DNA from 2 places in the Paenibacillus sp. Marseille-Q7038 genome. Region 2 is predicted to be linked to the other one. Evidence: a T-box and tRNA genes for the amino acid it is inferred to sense, from the RefSeq annotation. Region 2 holds a T-box; the other holds one or more tRNA genes.
What was found. The T-box of region 2 lies ahead of metG (methionine--tRNA ligase). A T-box ahead of a tRNA ligase gene usually reads a tRNA of that ligase, here a tRNA-Met.
Positions count from the first base shown of each region.

Region 1 (8,118 bases), 730 kb from region 2:
ATGTAACAAAGAAATTGTTAGCTACATCCAGTTCCACTTGTATTTCTGCTCCTGCCGGCTCTACTGTGATTATGAATGTAGACGGTTCATCAGCAACTATGAGCGGCGGACTTAAACTCATGAATGTCGAATCAAATCATGTATTGTATAACTTTTACAACGCTTCTTCGGTTTCAACAACATCAATTGATGTGTTTGGTTCTATTCTAGCTCCAAAAGCCAATTATGAACTTAAGGGTAATGTCTTTGGTACCGTTATCGTACGTAATATGGCACACGACAGTGGTTATTCGATCCAGACAAGCCCGTTTCAAGGCAACATTGATTTGCCATCAACCGAACCAGAAATACCAGCACTACCAGAACCGTCAGATCCATCGGAGTCATTAGAACCCACTACACGGGTCACTTCTTTGTTCCCGACCTTGTTACTCAAAGCTGTGGTCAAAGTAGAGAAAATTGAGGCCGAAGGTATAACGATTCTAGTCGATACGGAGCATAAGATCACGCCAACTGTACTTCCAGAAGATGCAGATAATAAATTGCTGCAGTGGAGAAGTCTGAATCCTGATATAGCTACAGTTTCTAATGAGGGAGTCGTTCGTGGTCTGAAGGGCGGGATCGCAAAACTAGAAGTTTCTGCTATAGACGGAAGCGGTGTGACTGCAATTGTAACTATCAAGGTTATCAACCGAAGTTTAACTATTCTTGGACCTACTACAGCAAAAACAAAAGAAATATTCTCTCTTGAAGCGATCTATATCACAGCTAGCGAAAATGTAACCGGTTATCGGTGGGAGGTAAAAACCGCTAACGGACAGAGTAATTCCGATAAGGTTGCCTTACATCCGAATCTAAATGACCAAAGTAAAATCGATATCTCAGCGATAAATAAGGGAACTGTCACCATCATGGTCACTGCCTTGACAGATCAGTTTCCAAATGGTTTTCTATCAAGCGAACACACGATCACAATTAGCGAGCGTATCAATGAGATTTTCATTGATGGACCAAGCCAAGTAATGGTTGGAGATCCAATAACTCTCCATGCTGGTACTAATCCCCATAACCCAGATGTAAAGCATTTTATATGGTCCTTAACGGGGGATGACAAAACATACGCTACGCTAACCCCTTCAGATGATGGAAGAAGCGCGATCCTAAGGGGAGTCAAATCAAAAGATAAGGTTGAAGTAAAACTCTCACTAAGTGATGACGAAGGATCTCCTCCATTAACTGCTGTTAAATGGGTGAGCATTAATCCGAGACTCGAAGGTCTGCATTTATCAGATACCACACTTGATATTGGGGGTTCTGAAAATTTGTTGCTGAATAAACTAACAGCTTTCCCAATTGATTTTGATCCCTATCTACTAAAAGACAGACTGACTTGGTCCAGCAGTGCTCCTTCTGTTGTTTCGATAAATGAAATGGGTATTGTCACTGGAATAAAAAAAGGCTTCGCGACGATTACCGTTACTTACGACAGTCCCCAAGCTGGACAGAATACAGTTACAGCCAAAGGCACCGTAAAAGTTAATGCAAAGGTCAGCGATGATCGATACTAAACTAAAACAAAATAACCCGTGCAGGGAGAGAACCTTATTCACTCCCTGCACGGGTTATTTTTTCGCTTATTTACAAATATGTTATTCTAATTTAATTTGATTGCCCCCACTTGGACACTCATCTGATTCACCCTAGGAAGACCCTGTTGCTGCTGCCGGTAGACTTCCTCATTATATTTGGCCGAGAACCGAATCAGATCGGTCCCGGGCGTTATTTGAATAACTCCATTCCCTGCAGACGTCTCTCCACGCACTGCATTGACCGTAAGATCTCCTTTGGCAAAGAAGCCGCCGCTTAAAGAAAGGATCGAACCTACCCCATAGAGCTCTGCTGTTGAATCAGTATAGAAGAAAGCCTGTATTACTTCCGTATTACTCTGAAAAGCATCCAGCCGGTTAATAAGTACCGCACCTTCCGACATCACTACCCCAGAACCGCTGATCGTTGCATCCTCCACCAGAGTTGCGTATTCCTTTCCTCCTGATGGTCCTAGGACGAATATGGTTGAATCAAGCTGAACATTACCTCTAATCTGCAATTTTCCTGTAACAAGCATATTCGCCTGAATCAATATAGGCGTGTCCTTATAATTATTAATCGTTAAATCTCCGTCTACAACAAACCACTTATTACTTTTGGACCCGTATTGAATTCCTATTAGTTCTACGCCATCATAGGTTAGATCGCCGCGGTAGATAAAAGACTTCTCCGGTTTTGTAAAACGTTCGATTTGGCTTTTGTAATAAGCCCAGGCATTCTGATCTTCTGGTTTATCTGATTGTTCAGGAACACCCGGTTTTATCGGGATTTCATCTGGCGCATCATAAGCCATAGGATAGTTCCGCAGAAACTCACCTAACGTATGATTATTCATGTGATTTCGAATAAGTGGTCTGTCAATTGCTGAGTCTTTTAAAGACTCTATAACTTTATCTACAAAGGACTCTCTTACGTTCAGCTGTACGAATTTGCGATGATTTTTAACACGTAGTTGTTTCTCCGGGATAATGAATTCACTACTCGATTTTTCGCCAAGCCATTCTTCGGCACTTTTCGTAGAGTCGTTCAAAGTGTATAAGACCTGTCTAAGTGATTGGATATGCGCTTCTCCATCCAGCTGAAAAGGAGCTGAATACAACGTATGTATATTCTCAGACTGATAATAGTACTCCGCCTTATCCCCAATCCTTAGTTCATTCCCTGCATAAATATTTCCTTGAATATAAGGAGAACCATTAATAGTCAAATTGCTTTCTGAACCTAATGTATATTTCAGAAAATCAGGATAAGTATCATACGTAATATCTTGCGTGAGTTCACGCTGAACTCCATTTACCTCTGCCTCTACGGTCAACGTCACATTATAGGCTGTTGCCTGATGTTGATAACTTATTTTCTCATAATCCAGTTGAAGCAGCTTACCTGTTGCATTTGTCAGCTCTGTACTGGTCATAAGGTCTTTATAAGATCCATTCTTTAAACCAGATAAATAGAGATCTATTTTTTGTTCTAGTTCTCCTTGAGTGCTGTTTATACTATCCGTGACAATCAACTGCAAGTTAGAAGTCATACCCGCGATAACTTCTTCTAGTGTTTTCTCAGCCAGATGTAAACTTTGTACATCATTTTCCCGAGTTTCTGCCCGCTGAGCACCTCCGACTGCGGCACTTAATACAGCAGCCCCGAGGATAGTAAGCAGCAAGGCAATAAACATAACGAGCACAAGCGCAGAACCATGTTCAGCAGAAGAAGCTTTCACTACAATTTTCTTTACTCGTAATGAAAAGAAACGAGCTTTTTTATTAAAATCAGACATGTGCTTGTTCTCCTAAAATCCAAATTTACTCTCTAGTTCAAGCGAATAATCACGATCATTCTCCTGTCTTTGCAGTACCAGTTTGATATAGATAAGCCCACTCTCACAGTAAGCATCATTCTGACAAAGCCTTTCATCTGCCGTTTTTGCCACAATGATGGATTGATCAAGTGCGGCTTGTATTGAAGTAGTAGCTGTGCTAGATATGTATTCTTCCTCTTCAGCCAAAGCGGTTGTAGATGTATATTCTCCTATCACTAGACTTCCTTCTCGTATAGCAATTTCTCGATGTTCCTGGTTACCTGCTTGTTCTCTGCTAAGAATGATACCTTCCTTACTATTTTCGATAGATTCCGGAGCAAAGGTATATAATTCCGTCATAATGGACGACATGATGAGATCCCCCTCATCCCGCAGCGCATTATCGGTAGTAATGCGGTTATACTCACGGAATCCAGAGAACGTAATAACCGAGATCAGTCCAACTAGGATCGTAAAAATCGTAATAGACGCGATTAATTCAACAAGGGTAAAACCCGCATCCTGATGCAGGTTATCTTCTGATTTTTTCATCTGTAATATAACCCTCCACTACGGCTTCGCTTCTATGTCCTCTTGGTCCCCCAGGTCCAGTAACGGTAACTTTCACTGGCAGTAAATAACTCGCTGACGTTTCACGGCCTTGCGCAGAATCTATACCAATGTGGACATCCAAACTCTTAAGTGTAGTACCATCCTTTAATTGCTGATGAAGCTTCGACTGATACGAAATAACAAGCTCATATTGCACATTATTCACCTTCGGATTCAGTACCTCTGGAAGAGAGTGAGCATTCACGAATAAAGAATTATACTCACACTTCGCCACCTGGATGCAGGAACTCCCTTTTATAATCGGCGATACTTCTTTATCTGCTGTGAAGTACTCCTTCATCTTCGTAAAATCCTGCTTTTCCAAATAAACCAAGGCGTTCCGCGCTAAATTCACCATGACTGTCTTGTTCTGATTCGATTTGGCATAGGAATGTGCGTTCATAAAATAGGAAACAACAACTAGAGAAACAATAGACAAAATAATGGTAGCTGCAAGTACTTCCACCAATGTGAACCCCTGCTCTTTCTGAATTTGTGCTTTCAAGGCATATATCCCTCACGATCTTTAGCTATCTGTTTTCGCCTTACAGGGAGATTATGTAATGAATTATTCACACTGCTTCATTCTTCTTTATGTATCGACATTTCGGAAAACTGCTACACCCATAAAAAGGACCTCTTGAACTGCTTCGTAGTACTAGGAGATTCCCACACTTGGGGCACGTGAATTGTTTTGTTTGAGCATCAATAATCACTTCACTAGGCTCGGGTATCGGCTTACCCTTGTTCTTCATTACTAGGATCATCTCTATTAAAGTATCTCGGTTAATGAATTTTACTCGATTCGAACTTGCAAGGTTACGTGCAGCCTCGGTATAATCACTGCTCGTTACTACCCAAGCCTCTGTAGCCCCGTAATGAGCAATAGCAGCCTGAGCTTCTTGTACCGCTTTGATATTACTGTAACGCTTGGCTTGTACAACAATTTTACTTCCTGCCTTCTCCAAGATCAGATCAGCCCCATAATCTCCGGCTGCTTTCGTAACTTGAGTCTTGTAACCATGTGCGGTAAACAAATGACTTAGATATTTCTCAAATTGAATCCCATCCAACTGATCAATATCCTCTATTCCTGAGTGTTTGAGCCGTTTGGTTCTTTGATTCTTGTTACTAATTAAAACAGCAATAACAACTCCTACAGAAATTAGGCATACCATGATAGATAAATTAACTGATTTTGTCAGCGCTAACGTACCAAACCCGGTTACTAATAATACAAAAAGAAAGGTCGATTGGATAAGTTCCTCCCGTTGTTTTGCTTTGCTTTTACGCCTGGCCATTTTGAAATCCTCCATCTTTCTTAAATCTAGATATATATTCGATATATAGGACTAAATTCCTGCTACTTAAGACATGTTTAATTAAAATCATTTGCACCGTATTGAAATAAAAAAAGGAAAAACCCTCTTGCATGTCTGCAAGAGGGTTTTTCCTTCATAATGGGCCCTGAGGGACTCGAACCCCCGACCAATCGGTTATGAGCCGACCGCTCTAACCAACTGAGCTAAGGGCCCTGATCATTTCAATTACACATCGAGTAATTGTTGATGAAGCGCTGTAGGTACTTCAATTGCGGGGGCAGGATTTGAACCTGCGACCTTCGGGTTATGAGCCCGACGAGCTACCGAGCTGCTCCACCCCGCGTCATTAATTAATCAAAACAGCGACTTCTAATAATATACACGATGTGCAATAGAAATGTCAAGGCCTTTTTACGGAATAAATCGAACTCCATATCTGCCTTTACGAGATTGATAAACTTCAACCTGTTTAGGATCGTCATGACCGTAAATCCATCCGTCTTGCTCCATCCGTTTAGCCAGGCATCCTGCCTGGAACTTTGAGACATATAGTCTAGCATAATAGATCCAGTTCAACCGAGTCATCTTCCTTTAACTCTACTCTATTTTAAAGCTACTTTAGCAGGATACCCCTCTTTTGTATAAAGTAACCCTTTCTCTCCATAAAAAACTCTGAGCAGAAGCTAAATCGCTGCTACTCAGAGTTACGGATCAAGCATTTATACATACCCACCAATAATATGCTTCTGCCCGTCTATGAAGGTCCTTTAAATTCTGCAATTGCTAACAATACGATCACCATCAATGAAACGAGATAATAAAGGAATAATACGATCAGTGCAGTCCATAATAGCCAAATCAGCAACTTTCGGACCCATTTCATAATACGTACTCTCTCCTAGATGCCCCCTACTGCAATTTATCTTCAAAAGATGCTTTTGGATCTTTTTGCAGTTTAAGCAACATTTCGTTCCCTTCTTTTTGCCATTCTGCCAATGCTTCTTTTGGTGTCTTTTTGTTATCCAGTACTTGTTTGAAATATTTCTGTCCTACTTGATCGACTTGCCATAGATTTGGCATTTTTTGATACAGCTGATTCTGATTTAAATTAACCGGTGGAATTGGTTTTAGTGCATAGAAAGCCCCGATGTTATAATCCAACCCTTCTTTTGGCTTAATGTAACTCTTACGAGACACAAGTTCGTAACTGCTTCTGGCTCTTATCTTTGCCCATTCTTCACCGTTTAAGAATTTAATGAATTCCCATGCATCATCTGGATTCTGAGCACTGCTGTTAATGGCCATTAAATTGCTGAGATAGATATTGCCGCCAACGCCAGGTTTCTCTTGATGAACGGGCGGAGTCACGACATCCCATTCAATAGGGTCAAACTTCTCGTTCTTCTCTGCATACTTATTGTCACTAATTAAACGGGTAACATAACCATAATCAGCTATCACCATCGCCGCACGGCCTTCCATAAACAAGTTACCTTGGAATGGATTAAATTCCTCAGGTGATGACGAACTATTATTCATTGCCTCTTGCCCTGCAAGAACTTTGTCACGAGCAAGCTTGGAAATAGTGGTCCACACCTTTTCCCATGAATCATTATCCACTGTCATTTTTTCCGCCTTTTCATCATAAGTACGCAATTGAAGAGGGGCTGCATAGGTCTGCGCATCATAGAAAGCGTCACTTGCCCATTGATTTAAGGATACGCCAAAAATTTGGTCTTTCCCCTCTCCACTCGTAACACGGCGCGCTTTGTCAAAAATGTCATCCCACGTGGATCCATCAACCGGCGGTTCTACGCCTGCTTTTTGAAAGATTGCCTTGTTATAAAATAAAGCAGAAGAAGAGAATGTCGGAGTTAACGCATAAATACTGTTATCACCTATATCTTTAATTCCGTCCAGTACGGTTGGTACAATATCACTTGTATCAAATTTATCTTCGGCAATGAGAGGATCTAGCTGCTTCAACATATTTTCTTGGATCAAAGACCTCATTGTACTTACATCGCCTATAATAACGTCTACTGGATTATCCCCGGTCAACATCTTCTTCACTGATTCAAGTTGATCCGGCTGTTCCGGTTGTTCCTTTTGGGTGTAATCATAGTACTGATACTCGCTCTGATCAATGGCTGGTACAATCTCAATCGTTATATTGTCGTTTAGCACTTCAAACACATCCGTATACTGCTGACGGAAATAGGAATCATCACTACTTCCATATAGCGTCCCTACTCGTAATACTCGCTCCTGCTCCTGTGATGGTTCGGATGCTGTACAGCCCGCAATCGCCGGTGCAACCAGTGTCATACAAGTAAGCAATGTCACAACAGGACGAGCTAACAAAGACCTCTTTTTCATTAGAAAATCTCCCTCTCTATGGTTACTTCGGTTGCGTAATGACGATGCGCTCCCCATCAAATTCGAGCGTAGCCCGCTCACTGATGGATAGTGCTTCTAAGTACTCTCTTGGTACCTGAAGCCTTCCAGCACGATCAATGATAACAAACGCCTCATGCACCTCTTTACTGCCTGGAACGCGCTCCGTATCGAGACTATCATTTCGTTTCACAAACTCGGTACTCGTCAGTCCATCTCGAATAGCAACAATCCGGTCCACTTTATTCGCAAGCTCTAGATCATGTGTAACAATGACAATACTAATCCCTAGTTCCCGGTTCATTTTACGGAATATATCCATAATACGGTCACTAGTCTCGCTGTCTACCGAACCGGTAGGTTCATCCGCAAGCAGCAGCT
Region 1 is NZ_CBCOOM010000001.1:2,699,310-2,707,427, forward strand. It holds gene ACWPWY_RS12875 (DUF5057 domain-containing protein) at 1-1,568, shown strand, start outside; gene ACWPWY_RS12880 (hypothetical protein) at 1,655-3,385, opposite strand; gene ACWPWY_RS12885 (pilus assembly FimT family protein) at 3,398-3,958, opposite strand; gene ACWPWY_RS12890 (PulJ/GspJ family protein) at 3,939-4,523, opposite strand; gene ACWPWY_RS12895 (restriction endonuclease) at 4,591-5,319, opposite strand; tRNA gene ACWPWY_RS12900 (tRNA-Ile) at 5,480-5,553, opposite strand; tRNA gene ACWPWY_RS12905 (tRNA-Met) at 5,610-5,683, opposite strand; gene ACWPWY_RS12910 (hypothetical protein) at 5,752-5,916, opposite strand; gene ACWPWY_RS12915 (hypothetical protein) at 6,095-6,223, opposite strand; gene ACWPWY_RS12920 (ABC transporter substrate-binding protein) at 6,250-7,719, opposite strand; gene ACWPWY_RS12925 (ABC transporter ATP-binding protein) at 7,742-8,118, opposite strand, start outside.
Region 1: it has a tRNA-Met gene. The T-box ahead of metG (methionine--tRNA ligase) is inferred to sense a tRNA for this amino acid. The anticodon was not compared.

Region 2 (8,118 bases):
GGGGATCAAGCCTATCTTCAAATAACATCGATGGAAGCAATCCAATCGGCAGGATGGTTCGGGCAAGGATTTGCTTCAAGCAATCCCGGTCTTTCTTATGTACAAAGTGATTCTTTATTTCCTTATCTGATCTATTGTCTTGGCTGGATTTTTGGCCTTATCACCATTGTTTTGATTGGGTTGTTCCTTGGCTATATCATGCAGTTACTATTTCAAGTCAAAGAATCATACGGCAAGCAACTCATTTTTGTTGTGTTATTATTTTTCACGATCAGATTTTCTTGGCCCATACTTATGTCTTTTGGATTCTTGCCGTTTGTAGGCATGGAATTACCTTTCATCGGATATGGAGGAACGAATCAGTGGATTGACTTATCAGCTATAGGACTAGTTCTTTCTATATATCGCAGGAAAAATATGATTCCTACGGCTACCTTTTCTTCTTCTCCGATGGCGAGAATCGCTTTGTTCAAATGTATAATAAAACCACACAAAGAATGTAACTGGGCTTAAGTAGCTTTCTTAATGTTAAACAATAAATGCAGTTTAACCCTCCTTTGATAGGAAGTGATTTGTTATAATGTAATCGTGATGGAGGTATAGCCTTTATGGATGATAATCAGAATAGGAATCAGCGAAGAGCAAATGAAGGGAAATCTATCCCGAAACAATCCATTCATAAGAAGAATGAGATTCGCTTTGCGGAATACGAATGGATGGATGAAGAGAAAGAAGCAGACATTCCGAGAAGAGAAGATTTTTCCGGTGCTCGGTCAGAACCTGAGGAAGAAGTTCAGGATCTTACTTATGTGCCTATTGACGCTGAATGGGACGGGCTTGAATTTCTAGATGATATGCAGGTGGACGACTGGAACCATTGGAATGAGGAGAGCAGTGAAGACGTCTTCTCAAGTAAGCAAGGAAAGAGAAACAATACTCCGGCTCCCTTATATAACAGGAATGTGGATCCTGCTTTTGATATAGATAAAGTGAAACCAATCATGATGCCAGAAGATACCTTGAAACGAAAAGGGAACCTTGTCGTGTCTCCACAAACGTTTGAACGAGATGCGGATTGGGAAAAGCAGTTCATGTTTCTTACACGCGAGCAAACCTTTGTGAAGCAGGCAAGAGAATTCGAATCTGTCGTTTGTTCGGAAGCGCCATTTGTCTCTTATCGAGCCTACTGGCCAACCTATGAACAGATGAGTTCAGCCCAGAAGAAATGGTATTTTTATTGGCGTAAGGAAGTAAAACAAGGCAGATATCCAGATACAGATCTGTCCTATTTGTTCCTCTATATCTATGAACTGATCCATGGTGTAGGATGGACTGCTCCCGAGGAAGGACTCGCCTTACTGGACGAAGTCTGGTTTGGTTATGGAGAACGCGAGAAGAAGATTGATACGTACATGCGAGAATGGATATATGATTTTTGTTTAGTACACGGACTTGAAATGCCATATAAAGAGCTCATGGAGAAAATCCCGCGTAAACTGTCTGATGAATTAAAGGAACGCGAATGGATGCGCAGATTTACTTCAGATCCTTTAGATTTACCTTGGGATATGCTTTCTATGTTATTAAATTATGATGCGGAACAGAGCCGATTCTTCAAAGAACAAGGACGTAAAGAGATGAAAACTTATGCTCCGAAGGTGATCGCTTTAGTTGATCGGTACTGGTTGAAAAAGCACGGGCTCCGTCTAATCCATCGTTTTTGGCCAGAAGAAGTGACAAGAAAGAGAATTTTATTCCGCAGTGCAGTGTATGATCCTGATTTCTATGGGAAACACGCTGAAGTTAGGGTGTTCCCCATCAGTGACCATCCTCCGTTTCGTGATTACTTAACACAGCTGGTGCGTTATACGGAGAATAAGCTTCGTGAATTTATGGGGTTTAAAGGTCGGCTTCGCGGAGTGAAATTAGAATCCGAGGTGGAAGAGCTGGTAACCCGTTACCTGAGAAGAGAAATAAAAGAACGTGAAGTGCAAGAGGTAAAGAAGGCACCTCCTGCGGTGACCATTAACGCGAAGAAATTAAGACGTTTACAGCAAGAATCGGAAGAAGTTCGGGACATGCTGATGATCGATTATGAGACTGTAGAAAATTCTGCAAAAGAAGTAAGTAATGTTGATATGCCAACAAGGCAAGATAAATCGATTCCAGGCAAACGGCAAACGATCCAAACGGAGATGAACTTTGACGATTCTGCCCTATATAGCCCTCAATCTGTAGAGGAAGATCATTCTCCTGATATAGAAACTACTAAGGTAGACATACCTTCCCCTGATACAGGTGAAGAAGGTAAACGGGAACAATCACATCTGGTTTGGTATACAGACAATTTGGATGAAGAATGGAAGGAACTGGCTGAGCGTTTAAGCTCTTCTCAACTGGAGGTTCTTTATATCCTTAGAGATCAAAAAGGGTCTGCTGAGCTGCAAAAGATCGCTACTAAGGCGGGATCCATGCCTGAATTACTCATTGAAGAAATTAATGAGATATCGATGGATATGATAGGTGATATTTTGATTGATGGAGAAGAAATTACGGAAGAATATATAGAAATATTAGGAACTTTGAGATATACGGATGAATAGAGGTGAACGGCTTCATGAAACAACTGAAAATACCAAAAAGACTAACGACAGCGCTCGTCAATTCTTTAACAGCAGGGGTCGTGCCAAGAGTAGGCCTAGAACATATCGCGGTTGGACGTAAACCAGAGGTTGAATCGATCCTGAGAGATATGGATAACATTGCAGAAGGCGGGGCTGCTTTTCGGCTTATAACTGGACGATACGGGAGTGGGAAAAGCTTTTTGCTGCAAATGATCCGGGGATATGCGATGGATCGTGATTTTGTAGTAGCCGATGCCGATTTATCACCGGAACGCCGCCTTGTGGGAACGAAAGGTCAGGGGCTCGCAACCTATCGTGAACTGATGATGCATTTATCTACGAAGACAAGACCTGATGGCGGTGCACTAGAGATTATGCTGCAAAAATGGATTGCTGCTCTTCAGCAGGAAGTCATGATGAGCAGTGGTCTGCGCCCAGATGATCCGGCAATGAACGAAGCAGTTGAAATGAAGATTTACGCGGTAACAAGTGACATGCAGAACCTCGTGCATGGGTTTGATTTTGCTAAAGTTCTTGCCGCTTATTGGTCTGGTTATAAACTTGCAGACGAGGACCGCAAAGCAGCCGCGCTGAGATGGCTTCGGGGTGAAGTGCCTACGAAGACGGAAGCACGCAAGGAGCTTGGTGTTGGCGTAATTATCGATGATGACAATTGGTATGACTATATGAAACTATGGTCTGAATTTGCTGCAAAAATAGGTTATAAAGGATTGCTTTTATTCATCGATGAAGGGGTTAATCTCTATAAGATAACAAATACGATATCCCGGCAAAGTAACTATGAGAAACTGCTAATGATGTTTAACGATACGATGCAAGGAAAAGCAGATCACTTGGGAATCTATATGGGCGGGACTCCGCAATTTGTGGAAGATGAACGAAGGGGTCTTTTTAGTTATGATGCCCTTCGCTCAAGACTGATTGATGGACGCTATGGCGGAGGTGCGCTCAAAACCTATACATCACCCATTTTGAAGTTGGACTTGTTATCTCATGAAGAGATTCTCATCTTACTGCAGAAACTGCGGGATATACACGCAATGCATTTTGGATATGAAGCACAGCTAAGCGATGAACAGTTGATTACTTTTATGCAAGCCGCGGTAGGACGACTAGGAGCAGAAGAAATGCTGACGACACGGGAAGTGGTCAGAGACTTTATGGATCTTCTTCATACTTTGCATCAGCATCCAGAAGCGACTTTTGAAGGTTTGCTTGGTGAGAAAGAAGCTTTATCTGGCCGCACCCAAAAAGGAAATCCGTCTATGAACAAGGACGATCTGGATGATTTATTCTCGGAGTTTGAACTATGAGCAGTGGGCCGTTTGGAAGACTGGCACCGTTCATTCAAGAATTTATTTACAAAAAGAAATGGGACACACTGCGTGAAGCGCAAGTGGAAGCATGCCGTGTCCTTTTTGATACAGATCACCACCTGCTTATCGCATCCGGAACAGCTTCGGGGAAGACGGAAGCTGCTTTTTTTCCTGCATTAACGGAGTTATATAATGATCCATCAGAATCGGTGGGAGTTCTATACATTGGTCCGCTTAAGGCACTCATTAACGATCAGTTTGAACGGGTTAGTGATCTGCTCAAAGAAGGACAAGTTGCTGTATGGCACTGGCATGGAGATGTCAGTCAAACAGAGAAAACGAAACTGATGCAAAAACCATCGGGCGTGCTCCAGATTACGCCTGAGTCATTAGAAGGACTGTTGATGAATCGTCCGAATGCTATTCCTGCACTGTTCCATGACCTCAGGTACATTATTATTGATGAAGTTCATGCATTTATGGGTGCAGATCGAGGAATGCAGGTGATATCACAGTTAACCCGTATTCAGCGAATGGCGGGTAGCAATCCAAGAAGAATCGGTTTATCTGCGACACTGAGTGATTACGATGCAGCAGCAGGATGGCTTGGAGCAGGTACCCCTCAGGCGGTTGAGGTGGTATCACCACAAGGAAGACGTAAACTGCGAATCTCGATAGATCATTTTTCATTCCCGGATGCGAGAGACGAGAAGCAGGCTGAACAATTAGAACTGGCTAAGAAAGCCTATTATGATTATATATATGATGTAACACATCTAAAAAAGGCGCTTGTATTTACGAACAGCCGGTCCGATGCAGAACTAACTACGCTTGAACTGAGACGAATTGCTGCAAAGAGACAACAGCGGGATGTGTTCCATGTTCACCATGGGAGTATCTCAGCGATGCTGCGGGAAGAGACAGAAACAGCGCTTCGTACAGGGCAAGGTCCAGCTGTCGCTGCAGCTACGTTAACGCTTGAGCTCGGCATTGACCTCGGCGAACTGGAACGCGTTATTCAGTTAGGTGCGCCGTATAGCTGTTCAAGCTTTGTCCAGCGGCTTGGACGATCCGGACGACGGGGAGATCAGGCATCTGAGATGTTGTTTCTGTGTCCGGAAGAAGAGGACGAACAAGCTGAACTTCCGGCCCGGATGCCGTGGACACTGCTTCGTGCGATCGCAGTAACGGAGTTATACGTAAGACACAAATGGGTCGAGCCTGTCTACATTCGTAAAAAACCAATCGGTGTACTCTATCACCAAACGATGAGTACACTTAAAAGCATGGGAGAGGCAGAGCCGGCAGAACTGGCTAGATCGGTGCTTACGCTTCCTTCGTTTCGACAGATTGAACCTGCTGAATATAAAACGTTTCTGCAATATCTGCTAGACATCGATCATATCCAGCGTACAGAGGAAGGGACACTCATCATTGGTCTAGGCGGAGAGAAAATTGTGAATAACTACCGATTCTATGCCGTGTTTAAAGATGATGAAGAGCATACGGTATATAACGGTTCAGAAGAGATTGGCTCGATTACCACCGTTCCCCCGCCAGGGTATTGCTTCTCGCTTGCAGGAAAGCTGTGGAAAGTAGAAGAAGTAGATACGAAGCATAAGGCGTTATATGTAAAGTCAGCTAAAGGCAAGGTGGATACGCTTTGGCTCGGTGCCGGTGGGGATATTCATACACTTGTGATACAGAAAATGCGTGAGGTTCTTGCATCCAGTGATATATATCCTTACCTTACGCCGAGCGCAGCGAATCGACTTGAGCGTGCGAGAAGACTCGCGAGAGAAAGTGGACTTCTGAAAAGTGTCGTCATTCCTGCAGGAGGAGACTCGTTCTTTATTTTACCGTGGGCGGGCAGTAAGCAGTTTCGTACGCTAGAACGGATGCTGAAGCATAACCTGGCTGGACGGCTTGAACTTCGTTCTCTCGTTCCGATGGAACCCTATTATATGGTCGTTGCCGGGAACACAAATGAATCTGCGATCTGGAATGCAATTCTTTCGGAACTTGAGAACAACAAGGACGCAAGTACACTCCTTGATGAAGATGAAGCCCCTTATCTCAGTAAATATGATGAGTTTGTTTCTCCGCAGCTTGTACGTAGGGCATTTCATGTGGATGGTCTTGATTTAGAAGGACTCGCTAACGTGTTAATAGATAAAGGAGTAGGTCATGCACTTGAGTAAATCAGTCTGATCATGACAAACGTAATTTTTTGGTTGCATCTATCTATAAAATGGTTATAATAGTAAAAACAGTAAAAAAGCAATGATGAGAAAGAGTAGGGAAGACAATCTTCTTTGAACAGAGAGCTCCGGTAGCTGAAAAGGAGTAAAGAAGCGTCCAACGAATATGGTCTCTGAGCTGTGCACCGAACTTTTCCATTCAGGAAGATGGTAGGCTGCACCGGGTGCGCCCGTTATCGTGCCAGGGTATAATCAACTTATGATGATGAATCGTAAGATGACGTACTTATGGAGACCGTTTTTTCGTGAGGAAGCGGTGAATTAAGGTGGAAACACGTGAGCAAAGCTCTCGTCCTTTTGGGGACGGGGGCTTTTTTTGTTTTCATCGTTATTTGAGAGTAGATCACATTAGATTATAGGAGGAATGAAAGATGAATGTATTTATTGGAGGGGCATGGCCCTACGCGAATGGATCCCTGCATTTGGGAAGAGTATCAGGGTTACTTTCAGGAGATGTAATTGCACGCTACTATAGGTTAACGGGAGACAAAGTACTCTATGTATCCGGAAGTGATTGTCATGGAACACCGATCTCATTACAAGCAAAAAAAGAGGGAATATCCGCCAGATCGATTGCAGATCGCTATCATGAACAATTTATAGACTGCTTTTCAAAGCTTGGTTTCTCTTACGATCTCTACACAAGGACAGACGATCCGTTTCATGCAGAAGTAGTGCAGTCTATGTTTCTAGATCTATTAGCGAAGCGAGTGCTTTATAAGAAAACAATAGAACAGGTGTATTGTGCTTCATGTGAACGATTTTTGCCTGATCGTTATGTAGAAGGTAACTGTCCGCATTGCGGGCATATTGCTAGGGGAGATCAATGTGATACCTGTTCATCTATTCTAGATCCGCTCCAGCTTCATCACCGAATATGCAAGTTATGTAACGAAGTACCGACGACAGGTACAACAGAGCACTATTTTCTAGATTTATCAGCTTTTCAGAATCAACTGGCAACCTATGTTGATCATGCAAGCGGATGGAGAGAGAATGCGATACGACTATCTGCTCGTTATCTGAAGGAAGGTCTACAGGACCGGGCGGTTACACGTGATTTGGATATTGGTATTGACGTTCCGATCGAGGGCAGTGCTGGTAAGAAGATTTATGTATGGATTGAGGCGATCATGGGTTATTTATCAGCTAGTAAACAATGGGCTAAGGAACAAGGTGCTCCAGATCTATGGAAGGATTTTTGGAGTGATAATGAAGTGATATCTTATTATGTCCACGGAAAAGATAACATTCCGTTTCATACCCTTTTATGGCCAGCTCTACTTTTGGGCGCAGGAGACTTACATTTGCCAGATCATATCTTATCCAGTGAGTATTTAACGTTAGAAGGAAAGAAGTTTTCAACGAGTAATAATTGGGCAGTGTGGGTTCCCTATCTACTAGAACATTATGATCCAGATACTGTGCGGTATTTTCTCATTGCAAACGGTCCGGTGAATCGGGATACCGACTTTTCGTGGAGAGAGTTATTTATAGTCATAATGGTGAACTCCTTGGAGCGTTTGGCAATTTTGTGCACCGCAATCTTGTTTTCATAGATAAAGTGTACAATCATACAATTCCAGACGGGAGGATGGATGACAGTATTCAACAAACAATAAAAGAGCTGTATATTTTCAGTGGGGAACTTATAAAACAAGGAAAATTAAAGGAAGCACTCGAGTCCATTTTTAGCTTTATTCGATCTTGTAATAAATACGTAGATGAACAAAAACCATGGATTCAGGTGAAAGAAGATCGACTTACTTGTGAAGCCACCCTCTATACATGTTCACAGGTAATCTTGAATTTATCGCTCCTGCTAGATCCCTTCTTGCCTTTCGCTTGCAGAAAGATTAGACATATTCTTAACCTGGACAAATTAGACTATAACTG
Region 2 is NZ_CBCOOM010000001.1:1,966,653-1,974,770, reverse strand. It holds gene ACWPWY_RS09335 (FtsW/RodA/SpoVE family cell cycle protein) at 1-513, shown strand, start outside; gene ACWPWY_RS09330 (TerB N-terminal domain-containing protein) at 609-2,603, shown strand; gene ACWPWY_RS09325 (ATP-binding protein) at 2,618-3,958, shown strand; gene ACWPWY_RS09320 (DEAD/DEAH box helicase) at 3,955-6,162, shown strand; T-box leader at 6,236-6,522, shown strand; partial or broken gene metG (methionine--tRNA ligase) at 6,594-8,118, shown strand, end outside.